DNA from 2 places in the Bradyrhizobium sp. CCGB20 genome. Region 1 is predicted to be linked to the other one. Evidence: predicted binding sites of a transcription regulator. Region 1 holds the regulator's gene; the other holds the start of a gene.
The links. The regulator LexA, encoded in region 1, represses DNA repair genes until DNA is damaged. The targets are predictions, from matches to a motif close to TGTTCNNNNTGTGTTCNG.

Region 2: NLM15_RS13945 (putative DNA modification/repair radical SAM protein) is a predicted target of LexA. The motif match lies at 1,958-1,975, and genes of this name have one in related genera.

The regions. Positions count from the first base shown of each region.
Region 1 is NZ_JANADN010000001.1:5,152,074-5,159,464, forward strand. It holds gene NLM15_RS23805 (S41 family peptidase) at 1-593, opposite strand, end outside; gene NLM15_RS23810 (alpha-hydroxy acid oxidase) at 901-2,034, shown strand; gene NLM15_RS23815 (HAD family phosphatase) at 2,048-2,674, shown strand; gene NLM15_RS23820 (hypothetical protein) at 2,839-3,033, shown strand; gene glp (gephyrin-like molybdotransferase Glp) at 3,265-4,476, shown strand; gene lexA (transcriptional repressor LexA) at 4,653-5,354, shown strand; gene NLM15_RS23835 (hypothetical protein) at 5,565-5,765, shown strand; gene NLM15_RS23840 (hypothetical protein) at 5,957-6,391, shown strand; gene NLM15_RS23845 (GAF domain-containing protein) at 6,615-7,391, shown strand, end outside.
Region 2 is NZ_JANADN010000001.1:3,015,263-3,022,653, reverse strand. It holds gene NLM15_RS13955 (DNA polymerase Y family protein) at 1-1,207, opposite strand, end outside; gene NLM15_RS13950 (ImuA family protein) at 1,104-1,892, opposite strand; gene NLM15_RS13945 (putative DNA modification/repair radical SAM protein) at 2,056-3,291, shown strand; gene NLM15_RS13940 (UdgX family uracil-DNA binding protein) at 3,291-4,733, shown strand; gene NLM15_RS13935 (inorganic phosphate transporter) at 4,831-6,459, shown strand; gene NLM15_RS13930 (M20 aminoacylase family protein) at 6,533-7,391, opposite strand, start outside.

The DNA.
Region 1 (7,391 bases):
TCGACGTGGAAGCGAACCGGACGCACATGGATGATCTCGCGCTTGATCGCGACGTCGAGCGGGGCGTCAGCACCCTTGCGCACGATGGTGAGCTTGGTCTGGGTATCGACTGGCCCCTTCATCTTGTTGACGGCCTGCTCCAGCGTCATGCCCTGCACGGCATCGCCGTCGATCTTGCTGATGAGGTCGCCGGACATGATGCCGGCCTTGGACGCCGGCGTGTCGTCGATCGGCGAGACGACCTTCACCAGGCCCTCCTCCATCGTGACCTCGATGCCGAGCCCGCCGAACTCGCCGGAGGTGGTCTCCTGCATCTCGGTCCAGGCCTTGTCGTTCATGTAGCGTGAATGCGGATCGAGCGAGGTCACCATGCCGGTGATCGCGCCCTCGATCAGCTTGGAATTGTCGGGCTTCTCGACATAGCTCGCCTTCACCCGCTCGAACACTTCGCCGAACAAATTGAGCCGGGAATAGGCATCATCCGCGCGCGCCGCCGCCCGTGCCGCCCATACTCCGCCGTGCGGGCTCGCTACCAGAAGGGTCAGACACGCTCCCGTGAGCGCGCCCAGGGGGAACAGCAGGTTTTTCCGCATGGATAGGCTGGCCTTCTTGCTCGGAGCTTTGCTTTGGGCTTGGGAAGCGCCATGCAAATGGCGATCCAGCCCGCTGTTCACAATACCATTCGGGTTTCTTCAAGGCCGGGACGCCGCGCTGGCCGGTACACTGTAAAAATCCCTTCGCTCTGGCCTAAACTTTTGGCAACGTTCCGAAACCGTTTCGCGCAAGGCGGGAATCGGCCGGCCCGCCCACGCCTCGCAGCTATGCGATTTTAGGATGGTTTTGGAGGGCCGGACGCGATAGGCGATGACAACAAGACTTCAAATTCTCGGGAGGACAACAATGAATGACGCGCCCCGCATCCGGCCGGAAAGGAACGTCGAACTCGGCGCCAGCAACGAGCCGTTCCAGAACCTGCACGAATTCATCCGGAAGGCGCGCATCAACCTGAACCAGAACGCCTGGGATTATATCGTTGGCGCCGCCGAGACCGAGACCACGATGCGCCGCAACCGCATGGCGCTGGACGAGATCGCCTTCCGGCCGCGCGTGCTGCGCGACGTCCGCGAGGTCGACGGCTCGGTCGAGCTGTTCGGGCGCAGGATGCGGCTACCGGTGGTGCTGGCCCCTGTCGGTGCACTGGAGATCTTCGATCCGGATGGTGCGGCGAGCGTCGCGCGCGCGTGCGGCACTTTCGGTGCGGCGCACATGCTGAGCTCGGTGTCCGAGCCCGGCCTGGAGAAGACCGCCAAGGCCGCCCCTGATGCGCTGCGGCTCTATCAACTTTATGTGCGCGGTGACGACGACTTCGTCGCCGATGTCGTCGCGAGGAGCGAGAAGAACGCCTACGCCGCCTTCTGCCTGACCGTCGACACCGCCCATTACAGCCGTCGCGAACGTGACATTGCCAAGCGCTATGTTCGCGAGAGCCGCCTGCGCGCCACCGGCGGCGACTACCAGAAGGGCCTGGAGTGGCGGACCGTGAAGATGGTCAAGGACAAGTTCAAGATCCCGCTCATCCTGAAGGGCATCGCCACCGCCGAGGACGCCCAGATCGCGGTCGATCACGGCGTCGAGTGGATCTACGTCTCCAACCATGGCGGCCGCCAGCTCGACCACGGCCGCGGCGCCATGCACGTGCTGCCCGAGATCGTCGACGCCGTGAAGGGCCGCGCCAAGATCATGGTCGATGGCGGCTTCTGCCGCGGCACCGACATCGTCAAGGCGATCGCGGCGGGCGCAGACATGGTCGGCATCGGCCGGCTGCAATGCTGGGCGCTGGCGGCGGCCGGCGAAGCCGGCGTGACGCGGATGCTGGAGCTCCTGGAGGACGAGGTGCTGCGCTGCCTCGGCCTTCTGGGCGCGACCTCCTTCGCCGAGGTCAACAAGTCCTGCCTGCATCAGGCGACCGCGACCAATGCGCCGAGCGTCTTCAGCGCGTTCCCGCTGTTCGACCACGACCCGTATCGATACTGAGCGAAAGGATGCAATGAGCTCGCTCTCCCCCGGCAGCGCGGATGCGCTCTTGTTCGATCTCGGGCGCGTGGTGCTCGACATCGATTTCTCCAAGGCGATCGCCTGCTGGGCGGGACATGCCGGCTGCAAGCCCGAGGCCATCGTCGCGCGCTATGTGCGGGACAGCGAAGCCTACCGGCTGCACGAGGTCGGCAAGATCAGCGACGAGGCCTATTTTGACTCGCTGCGCGTCTCGCTCGGGATCGGCATTTCGGACGCACAATTCCTGGAGGGGTGGAACGCGATCTTCGCCGGCGAGATGCCCGACATCGCCGAGTTGCTGCCGCGCGCGGCAAAGCAGATGCCGGTCTACGCCTTCTCCAACACCAACCGGCCGCATGTCGACCATTTCTCGAAGGAATATGCCGGCCTGCTCGGACATTTCCGCGAGCTGTACCTGTCGTCCAGCATCGGCCTGCGCAAACCGGATGTGGAGGCTTTCGACCATGTCGTGGCCGCGATCGGCGTGCCGGCGAACCGTATCGTGTTCTTCGACGATCTTGCCGAGAACATCGAGGGAGCGCGGTCCAGCGGGCTGACCACGGTGCACGTGACCACGCCCCGCGACGTCGGGAACGCCCTCAAGGCGCTCGGAATTTGATCCCGGGCCGGCGGCTACACGCCGCGAACCAGGCGTATCCGGAGCCTATTTTGCCCGGGGAGAGGAACCGAAGCCCTTTGTATATTTTTATACAGAGTTCCCGGAACGAACGCCTGCCTCAGGACTCATGACTCCGTTGGGAATTCTACATCGGACTTATCGTCGTGTTGGGCAAAACCTACCTCACCAAGCAGGCCTCTCTGCTGATGAAATTCGCCAGGACCACATCGGATTCTGAGCTTTCCGCCAAGCTGATCAGCAAGGCCGCCGACCTGAAATCCCAGGCCGACCCGTTGCCTGACAAGGATCAGGGCTCCGCGGCGCCGGATGTCAGTCCGTACAAGCAGCCGGGGACCTGACCGATGCTGGCCGTGGCTCTCGTCATTCTCGTCCTCGCCATGGCCATCCTCATACCGGTCTGTCTTGCCTTCCGGATCATGCCGCGGCGGACTTGACGTCTGCCCATCGCTGCAGAGCGGATGACGCAGGATAAATCATCCTGTGCGGCCGCTGCTTTGCCTCCGCGCGCGCGCTCGGCTAAGACTCTCGCCGCCGATTTGCCCGAACGGGCACAGCTGGAGTTTTCACCCGTGGCCCTGATGCCGGTTTCCGACGCGCTTGCCGCGGTGCTGGCGGGTGCAGAGCCGCTGCCTGAAGAGATGATCGCGCTCGACGCAGCCTTCCACCGCGTGCTCGCCCGCGACGTCGCGGCGCGGCGCACGCAGCCACCCCAGGCCATGTCGGCAATGGACGGCTATGCAGTGCGGGCGGCCGATGCGGCGAAGATCGATGCCGCGCTCACCGTGATCGGCGAGGTCGCGGCGGGCCGGCCGTTTGCGGGAACGGTGGGCGCCGGCGAAGCGGTGCGGATCTTCACCGGCGGCGTCGTTCCCGATGGCGCGGACGCGGTCGTGATTCAGGAGGACACGGTTGCGGATGGCAAGCGCATCACGATCACGGAAGCGGCCGTTACCGGGCGGCACATCCGCCCCGCTGGCGTCGATTTTCGCGAGGGCGACGTGCTGCTGCGCGAGGGCACCCGGCTGACCGAGCGCGATCTGGCACTCGCTGCCGGGATGAATCACCCTCGACTGCCCGTCCGCCGCCGCCCGAAGGTCGCGATCCTCGCCACCGGTGACGAGCTGGTGATGCCCGGCACGACGCCCGGCCACGGCCAGATCGTCTATTCCAACGGCTATGCCCTGCACGCGCTCGCCCGCAGCGAGGGCGCCGACACCACCGACCTCGGTATCGCCGCCGACACGCTGGCGGCCACCACGGCCGGCATCCGCCGCGCGCGCGCGAGCGGCGCCGACATCCTGATCACGACCGGCGGCGCCTCGGTCGGCGACCACGATCTGGTCCAGCAGGCGCTGCGGGACGAAGGCATCTCGATGGCGTTCTGGAAGATCGCGATGCGGCCGGGCAAACCGATGATGAACGGGCGGCTCGGCGCGATGCGTGTGATCGGCCTGCCCGGCAATCCCGTGTCATCCTACGTTTGCGGATTCCTGTTCATGGTGCCGCTGATTCGCGCGCTCGCGGGCCGTTCGGCGATTCATCATCGCCGCGAACGCGCGGTGCTCGGCCGCGACGTCGGCGCCAACGACCAGCGCGAGGATTATCTGCGCGCGCGCCTGGAGCTGCGCGACGACGGCACGCTCACGGCCGTTCCCGTCAACCATCAGGATTCCTCGCTGCTTGCGAATCTCGCTGCGGCACAGGCACTTCTCGTGCGCCCGCCGTTCGCGCCGAAGGCCGAAGCCGGCACGCCTTGCGAGGTGCTGCGGCTGCCCGTCTGAGCGCTTCGTTCGCGTGCGTTCCGCGAAGTTTGTGGCGTTCACGGTAAATTAAGCAGTTGCGGAACATGTATCGAACATATAGTGTCCGTTCATGATTTGTTTCGAGCATGCAGCGACTTATCGCTGAATTCAGCGTCTCGGAATCGAACGACATCAACCGGGGGATTTTGGTCGAGATGTTAACGCGCAAACAATACGAGCTCCTGCGGTTCATCAGCGAGCGACTGAAGGAAAGCGGCGTGCCGCCCTCCTTCGACGAGATGAAGGACGCGCTCGACCTGCGCTCGAAGTCGGGTATCCACCGCCTGATCACCGCGCTCGAGGAGCGCGGCTTCATCCGGCGCCTGCCCAACCGCGCCCGCGCCATCGAGGTGATCAAGCTGCCCGAGCTTCAGGCCGCCGCCGGCAGCCGCCGCGGCTTCACGCCGAGCGTCATCGAAGGCAATCTGGGCAAGGTGCGCACGACGTCCAGCCCGCCGGCGGACGACGGCGAGCGCCCCGTTGCGGTGCCCGTGATGGGCCGCATCGCGGCCGGCACGCCGATCGAGGCCCTGCAGACCCGCAGCCACACCATCAGCGTACCGCCCGACATGCTCGGCTCGGGCGAGCATTACGCGCTCGAAGTGCGCGGCGATTCGATGGTCGAGGCCGGCATTCTCGACGGCGACATGGCGCTGATCCAGCGCAACGAGAGCGCCGATACCGGCGACATCGTGGTGGCGCTGATCGACGACGAGGAAGCAACCCTGAAGCGCTTCCGCCGCCGCGGCGCCTCGATCGCGCTCGAGCCCGCCAATGCAGCCTATGAGGTCCGCATCCTGCCGCCCAACCGGGTGAAGATCCAGGGTAAGCTGATCGGGCTGTACCGGAAGTACTGAGACCGGACGTCCTGCTATCGGTGATTTGGCGCCTCTCGCGCACTTTTCGATCGGCATCGCCGATCCGGCATTGGAGCGGACGATTGTCCGCTTCCGCTGGATAGTCTTTCTGGTTTCGCGCAGATTATCCGGCCCCTCCTCCGGCGCTACATCCTCGGCACGTCGCACGAAGCAGCATTGCTTCGCGCCCTCTGGGTTCGAGGAGAAGTCATGCGCAAGATCATTCTGGGCACAGTCGCCGCGGCGCTGATCGCAGCATCAGCGTCGCAGGCCTTCGCCGCGCAATCGCAACACCATGTCCGCAAGGACGCCGCTGCGGGTAAGCAAGTCCGGAATGCCCCCAACGCCGTCGCGCAATCGTCGCGGCCGGACTGGCCGTATTCCGGCTGGTCGGCGCCGGCAGGGCGCTGACACACACGTCCGGAATGCGCGGGAGCAGGCTTTGTTCCTCATGGAGCCGGAAAAGATAATGTGATCGCGGCCTGCGGCGGCGAGCCGCAGATTTGCCTACAAGCGGGCAGACGCTAACATGCTTCCACTCTGATAGAGGCCTGCGCCTCGAGAAGAGACGCGGGTCGCTATCCCTGCAAGAGGAGCACCCGATGTGTGACTACAGCCTGCATGCCGTCGCGTCGCGTCCTGCTGAAGTCGGCGAGACGGTCGTCACGACAACCTTCCGCGGCACCTCGACGCGCGGTTTTGCCTCCGCGGCCGATCCGACCGTCGCGGTCTGCCTGCTGCCGGGAACGGAGCTCGCCTTCGCCGACAACGTCCGCTACGACAATCGCTGGATCTGGACGCGGACCGTGAACTCGCGCGTCGGCAAGTTCGGCAAGATCGATCCGCACATTCCCGATCGCCATCATGATGCGATCGAATTCCCCGACGGCAAATACGTGTTGGTGACGCAGCTTGTCGAAGGCCAGCGCGCGACAGTGCTGCAACTGCCGGTGACCCAGCCGGTCGGCGAGCGTGAGCACAAGCCGCAGATCACCGCCGAAAGCCGGCCGACCATCACCCGCCTGCCGATCGGCTGACACAGCCATCCCGGCCGGCGGGTCGGGCCAGGATTGAAATTGCCATCGCCGGCCGAGGCCGGCGAGATGGTATCGCTTGCATTCCGCGAAGCTCCATTGGACGGACCAAGCCGCTCCGCCTCCCCACCGCACGAAGTTTGCGCTGTCCTGCCTGAATTTTGAACGTCCGTTCCGCAGCCAAATGGCCGATGCTTGGTGCGGCTTGAGACGGCGGACACGTTCGATGAAGACCTTCATTCGCGTCGTTGAACTCTGGGTGCCCGACCGCACGCGCATGCGGCTGGAATTCGGCGGCGGCCTCTACGGCGAAGGCCTGTCCGCGTTCAGGGCCGTGAGCGAAGGTCTGCACTTCGGATATGATGAGGGGCTTCCGGGCAAGGCCTGGGCCAGCGGCCACCCCGTGATCCTCACCAAATTCGCCAACTCCTATTTCAAGAGGACCGATCAGGCCATCGCGGCCGGGCTCACCTGTGGCGTGGCGGTCCCGGTGTTTTCCGGCGAATTCCTGCAAGCCGTCATGGTGCTGTTCTGCGGCGACGACGAGGTACATGTCGGCGCGATCGAGCTCTGGCACAACGATGCCGAAATCTCCCACGAGATGGGACTCGTCGACGGCTATTACGGCACCGCCGACATGTTCGAATTCAACTCCCGCCACACCAGATTTCCGCGTGGCTTCGGCCTGCCCGGCCGCACCTGGAAGGCCGGCCTGCCGCTGATCATCAAGGACCTGCACGACGCCAGGAGTTTTCTGCGCTGGGAGGACGCCGCCAAGGTCGGGATCAATCTCGGCGTCGGCATTCCTTACCGGACCGGCACCGACCAGACGTGGGTTCTGGCGTTTCTCTCCGCGCAGGCAACCCCGATTGCGCGACGCTTCGAGATCTGGGTCCCGGACGAGGCCCGTTCGGCGCTGGTCTTCCGCGCCGGCGACTGCAGCGCGCAGACCGACCTCGCAGCCCTCTATGCGACGAAATCCATTGCCAGAGGCGAAGGCAGC
Region 2 (7,391 bases), 2.1 Mb from region 1:
CCAGCACCGCACATTCGGGGATATGGGTGTCCTGCGGCAGGTGGACGACGACGCGCCTTCCGCCGATGCGCGCGGCGATGCGGTCGATCAACGCGGCGAGCTCGTCATTGTCGTGAACATGGGCGTCGAGATCGCGCTGCTCCTGCACCACGATCTCGGTGCGGCTTGCCGACAGCCGCACCATGTCGAAGCCGAAACCGGGATCGAGGGGATCGGCGAGCGCATCGAGGCGTTCGCGAAACAGCCGGTCGATCACGGCGCTTCGCGTCACCGGGCGCCCGGTCTCGACCATGATCGCGCGCACCACGCCGTCGGTGCGGAAGAACGCGGCTTCCAGGCGCCGCGCGCCCTTGCCCTGCTTCTCCATGGAGGCGATCAGCGTGTCCGCGAGCCGGGACAGCGTCATCGCGATCATGGTGTCGGTCGCGATCGGCTCGGCGAAACGTTTCTCGACGATGTAATCGGGCAGCGGCTTTCGCGGGTTGATCGGCGCATCGCCCTGCCCCAGCGCATGCGCGAGCAGTGTGGAGAACCGTGCGCCGAACCGCGCCGTGATCTCGGAGGCGCTGCGCGATGCGACATCGCCGATGGTCTTCAGCCCGGCGCGGCGCAGGCCGGTGGTGATGGCCTCGCCCGCGCCGAGCGCTGATACCGGAAACCGGTCGATCGCCGCCGCCTCCCCGCCATTGGCGACGATGGTGCCGGAGGCCTGCCGCGTCAGCGTACGCGCGCAGACCGAGGTGCCGGCGATCGCCGCGCTGACGGCAAAGCCCTGGCGAGCGAGGGCACGGACCAGCGTCTGCAACAGCGCGGCCTCTCCGCCGAACAGATGCGCGCAGCCGGTGATATCAAGAAACAGCCCGTGCGGCGCATCCAGCGCCACCAGCGGCGTAAAGCGGTCGCACCAGTCCGCGATGTCGCTGAGCGTCTTCGCATCGGCCACGACATCGGCGTCGAACACCTTCAGGTCCGGGCACATCGCCCGCGCATTCGCCAGCGGCTGACCGATGTGCAGGCCGAGGCGCTCGGCGGCCTCGTCGAGCGCATGGATCACCAGTGCATTGTTGTCCTTGATGACGACGATGCTCGGCTCATTATTACTTTTACCCAACCCGGCGCTGCTGAAGAACCGCTGGATCCGGTCGATAGGCAGGCGCGGCAGCCACAGGCTGAGGATACGTCGACGGTTCAGAGAACTGGCACTCATCACATTTCCATTCCATGATCCACCGGCCACACGGGCCATGACGATTGCGCAAGAGCTCGGCATCGAAGCGCGGCGCGCCCCAGGCACTCCACATCGCCCCCGGCGGCGAATGCGCCGCGCGCAGCATCCATCGTGTCTCCGCAGTCGACGGCAGCGGCTGCGCGGCCATCCGCAGCATCAGCCCGGTGACGCCGGAGCCTTGCGCGGCCAGCGTCAGCTTGCGGCTCGCCACCAGATCGAACTGCCTGATCTCGCCCCAGAGCTCGAGCACGACCGCACCCAGCGCATCGCAGGCGAGCGCATCGGCCGAGGTGCGCAGCGCGCTCTCCACATCGGCCGCGCGCACCATCACCACGCGGCGCGGATCGAGGCCGATCTCGGCGAGCCCGCTCATCGACAGCGCGCCGGTCTCGAGCTCGGAAAAATCCTGCCGTATCCACAGCAGCGGTTTGCGTGCCGACACGCGCCCCGCGAGCCCCATCACGAAGCCCGTCGCGGCCGTCCCCTGCCGGCCCTCGCAAAACACCTCGTGGATCACCGCGCGCGCGAGCCCGCCCTTCAACGCGCTGTCGACCTCGCTGTGGCCGAGTGCGACGCGATCCTGCTGATGCACGACCTCCGCCGTCTCGATGCGCTCGATCTGGCCGCGCAAGGTCGCAAGCGCGCTCATACGTGCGCCGCTCATATACGCCGCTCCTTCAGAGGTGATTGCCGATGGCTCTCGAAAAGAGAACCAGCGGCTGGCTCATTTGTTCATGATATGTTCTAATATAAAGCTAACGGGACGCCTTGAGTCAATCGAATTGGTGCCCTGTCGGATTCATGAGCGGAATCAAAGGGATTCAAGAATGGACGTGCAACGCAAGCTCGAGATTTTGGCAGATGCCGCCAAGTACGACGCGTCCTGCGCCTCCAGCGGCACCGAGAAGCGGGATTCCAGCGACGGCAAGGGCATGGGCTCGACCGCGCCGGGCATGGGCATCTGCCATTCCTACGCGCCTGACGGACGCTGCATCTCGCTGCTCAAGGTGCTGCTGACCAACGCCTGCAATTACGACTGCCTCTATTGCGTCAACCGCGCCTCCTCCAACGTGCCGCGCGCCCGCTTCACCATCGACGAAGTGGTCAAGCTCACGCTCGACTTCTACCGGCGCAACTACATCGAAGGGCTATTCCTCTCCTCCGGCATCATCCGCAGCCCCGACTACACCATGGAGCAGGTGGTCAGCGTCGCGCGCAAACTGCGCGAGGAGCATCACTTCCGCGGCTACATCCATCTCAAGACCATTCCGGAGGCCGACGACGCGCTGATCGCGGAAGCCGGCAAATATGCCGATCGTCTCTCCATCAACATCGAGATGCCCGAGGAGACGAGCCTGCAGCAATTCGCGCCCGAGAAGGACGTGCGTGCGATCCGCCGCACCATGGGCCGGCTGCGGCTGAAGCTCGACGAGGCCGAGGAAGGCCGCAGCGCGAAGACGAAGGCCAGGCCGCAGCGCTTCGCGCCGGCCGGACAAAGCACGCAGATGATCGTCGGCGCCGACAGTGCAAATGATCACACCATTCTCCACACCAGCGCCAATCTCTACGGTTCCTACCGGCTGAGGCGCGTCTACTACTCCGCCTTCAGCCCGATCCCCGATGCCAGCCGCGCGCTGCCCCTGCGCGCACCGCCACTGCTGCGCGAGCATCGGCTCTACCAGGCCGACTGGCTGATGCGGTTCTATGGCTTCGACGTTGCGGAGATCGTCGACGACAGCGCGATGCTGCCGCTCGACATCGATCCGAAGCTCGCCTGGGCGCTACGCCATCGCGACCGCTTTCCGCTCGACGTCAACCGCGCCAGCCGCGAGGAGCTGCTGCGCGTGCCTGGCTTCGGCACAAAAGCCGTCGAACGCATCATCGCAACGCGGCGCACCACCACCATTCGCGTGGCCGATCTGGCGCGGCTGCACGTGCCCCGCAACAAGGCGCTGCCGTTCATCGTGCTCAGCGATCACCGGCCCGCCCCGCATCGCCTCGACGAGGCGCGGCTGATCGAACGGTTCAAACCGAAGGCAACACAACTGGGGTTTGGCTTCTGATGCAGTACATCACCCTCGACAATCAAACCGATTTCGATGGCTGGCGCAAAGCCGCACGTAGCCTCGTGCTTCATCATGTGCAGCCCACCGATGTCACCTGGACCGTGCAAGGCGGTGAAGCGGATTTGTTCGCGCCGCCCTCGCCGTCTCCGATACTTGAGCTGAATGACGGCACCTTCAATGTCTCAGCAAAATTCGTCGATCTCGCCAAGGCTGCGATCCTGCATCGTGATCCCGAGCGATTTGCGATCCTCTATCGCCTGCTCTGGCGATTGAAAGACAATCACGATCTCATCGAGGTCGCGACCGATGCCGACGTCGCGCAGGTCATTGCGATGGCAAGAGCGGTTCATCGCGACGAGCACAAGATGCATGCCTTCGTGCGCTTCCGCGAGATCGGCCGGGAGCGCGCAGCGCATTACGTCGCATGGTTCGAGCCGGAGCATCACATCGTCGAGCTCGCTGCGCCGTTCTTCGCAAAACGGTTTGCCGACATGCCCTGGTCGATCCTGACGCCTGATCTCTGCGCGCATTGGGACGGCCATGCGCTCTCGTTCACGCCGGGCGTGAGCAAGAACGAAGCGCCGGGCGAAGACCGGCTGGAGGAAACCTGGCGGCGCTACTACGCCAGCATCTTCAATCCGGCCCGGCTCAAGGTGAAAGCGATGCAGACGGAGATGCCGAAGAAATACTGGAGGAACCTGCCCGAGGCTTCGATCATTAAACCCTTGATCGAGGACGCCGAACGCATGACCGGCGCCATGATCGCCAATGCCGCAACCGATCCGCACAAGCCTCAGAAGCGGCCGGAGGCTCCGATGACACGCAAGCTTGCTGCCGACGATCTCGAAGCGCTCCGCGAGGAGGCCGCGCATTGTCGCGCCTGCCCGCTCTACAAGGACGCGACGCAGACCGTGTTCGGCGAAGGCCCGAAAGACGCGACCATCATGCTGGTCGGCGAGCAGCCCGGCGACAAGGAAGACCTCGCCGGCCATCCCTTCGTCGGCCCGGCCGGCCAGATGCTCGACCGCGCGCTTGCAGAAGCCGGCGTCGACCGCAAGAAGGTCTATGTCACCAACGCGGTCAAACATTTCAAATTCGTGCCGCGCGGAAAGATCCGCCTGCACCAGAAGCCGGCAACGCCGGAGATCAAAGCGTGTCGACAATGGTATGAGCGGGAAGTTTCGGCAATCGGGCCCGAGCTCATCGTGGCAATGGGCGCCACCGCCGCGCAAAGCGTGTTCGGCAAGATCACCCCGATCGGAAAGACCCGCGGCCGGCTCATCGACCTGCCCGACGGGCGCAAGGCGCTCGTGACGGTGCACCCGTCCTATCTGCTGCGGCTGCCTGATCCGGAAGCCAAGGTGCTGGAATATCAGCGCTTTGTCGAAGACCTGAAGATCGCCGCCGGCTTGCAGAAGAAGGCTCCGCGCGCGGCCTAAATACAGGTGGGAAAGCGACTTTTGGACGCAGTTGTCATCCAGCCTTCAAATCCATCGCGGACAATAGCCCTTCAAATTAGTTAAGGGGCGTCCAAAAATGACAGATGTTGCATTCGACCGTGCGGTAGGCGATCCGACGCCTGTCCAGCCGGCTTCCAGGCCAAATCTCGACAAAGGCTTCAATCCTCTGACGATGATCCTGTTCTTCGGCATCCTCGCCGCGGGCCTGCTGTTCGTTGCTTACAGCATCTATGCCGACATCGACGCAACCGGCACCAAGGTCACGACCTTCCTGCCCTACATCCTCCTGTTCGTCGCGCTGCTGATCGCGCTCGGCTTCGAATTCGTCAACGGCTTCCACGACACCGCCAATGCGGTGGCGACCGTGATCTACACCCACTCGCTGCCCGCCGAATTCGCGGTGATGTGGTCGGGCTTCTTCAACTTCCTCGGCGTGCTGCTGTCTTCCGGCGCCGTAGCCTTCGGCATCGTCTCGCTGCTGCCGGTCGAGCTGATCCTCCAGGTCGGCTCGAGCGCCGGCTTCGCGATGGTGTTCGCGCTGCTGATCGCCGCAATCCTGTGGAATCTCGGCACCTGGTATTTCGGCCTGCCCGCCTCCTCCTCGCACACCCTGATCGGTTCGATCATCGGCGTCGGCATCGCCAACGCCGTCATGCGCGGCCGCGACGGCACCTCGGGCGTGGACTGGAGCAAGGCCACCGAGATCGGCTACGCGCTCCTGCTCTCGCCGCTCTTCGGCTTCATCTGCGCCGCCGTGCTGTTGCTGCTGCTCAAGTTCATCGTGCGCAACCCGGCCCTGTACGCGGCGCCCGAAGGCAACAAGGCCCCGCCGCTCTGGATCCGCGGTCTGCTGATCGCGACCTGCACCGGCGTCAGCTTCGCCCACGGCTCGAACGATGGCCAGAAGGGCATGGGCCTGATCATGCTGATCCTGATCGGCACCGTGCCGACCGCTTACGCGCTCAACCGCGCGCTGCCGGAATCGCAGGTCGCCCAGTTCCAGAAGACCTCGGAGGCCGCCTCCAAGGTGATTGCGGCGAAGGGCGCCGGCCACGACATCATCGGCGATCCTCGCCCGGCGGTGACGCAGTACATCGCTCTGCATAAGCTCAACGAGGGCACCTATCCCTCGCTGGCCGTGCTGGTGAAGGACGTCGGCGACCAGGTCGCCAAATACGGTTCGCTGAACAAGGTGCCGGCGGAAGCCGTCGGCAACACCCGCAACGACATGTACCTGACCTCGGAAGCGATCCGCTTCCTGATGAAGGACAAGGAAAACGATCTCAGCAAGGACGAGGTCGCGGTGCTCAACACCTACAAGGGCTCGCTCGACGCCGCCACCAAGTTCATCCCGAACTGGGTGAAGATCGCGGTCGCCATCGCGCTCGGGCTCGGCACCATGATCGGCTGGAAGCGCATCGTCATCACGGTCGGTGAGAAGATCGGCAAGACCCATCTCACCTATGCGCAAGGAGCGTCCGCCGAGCTCGTCGCCGCCGCCACGATCGGGGCTGCCGACGTGTTCGGTCTGCCGGTCTCGACCACCCACGTGCTGTCGTCCGGCGTCGCCGGCACCATGGCCGCGAACGGTTCGGGCTTGCAAATGGCGACCATCCGCAACCTGCTGATGGCCTGGGTTCTCACGCTGCCCTGCGCGATCGCGCTGTCGGCCACGCTCTACGTGATCTTCTCGCGGATTTTCTGAGCGATCGCATCACTCAAACACAAAGGGCCCGTGCGATGCACGGGCCCTTTTCATTTCTGCTTCGCGTTCGGCCTCACGACGCCGCGAGCGATTCCTCGACCAGCTTGACCCAGTAGGACGTACCGTAAACGATCGCCTCGTCGTTGAAATTGTAGGCGGGGTGATGCAGGCCGGCGCTGTCGCCGTTGCCGCAGAAGATGAAGGCGCCGGGGCGGGCTTCGAGCATGTAGGCGAAATCCTCGCCGCCCATCAGCGGCGGCATCTCGTGCACATTGGCTTCGCCGGCAACGTTTTTGGCGATGCGCCGCGCCACCTCGGTCTCCGCGGCGTGGTTGTTCACGACCGGGTAGTTGCGCTTGTAGCGCAGATCAATCCTGGCGCCGGTGATCTGCGCCACGCCCGCCACCACCTCGTGCACGCGCTTCTCGACCAGCTTGCGCACCTCAGGCGACAACGTGCGGATGGTGCCCCTCAACGTCGCGGTCTGCGGAATGACGTTGCGGGCATTGCCGGCGTGGAATTCGCAGATCGAGATCACGGCCGATTCCAGGGGATCGACGCTGCGCGCGACGATGGACTGCAGCGCGGTGATGACCTGGGCGCCGACCAGCACGGAATCGACGCATTTGTGCGGACGCGCGGCGTGGCCGCCGAGGCCCTCGATGTTGATGTCGACCTCGTCGGTCGCCGCCATGATCGGACCCGGCCGGATCGCGAACGAGCCGATCGGAATGCCCGGGCCGTTGTGCATGCCGTAGACCTGCTCGATGCCGAAGCGCTCCATCAGGCCGTCCTTGACCATGGCCGCGCCGCCGGCGCCGCCCTCCTCGGCGGGCTGGAAGATCACCACCGCATCTCCGGCGAAGTTGCGGGTCTCGGCGAGATAGCGGGCCGCGCCGAGCAACATCGCGGTATGGCCGTCATGGCCGCAG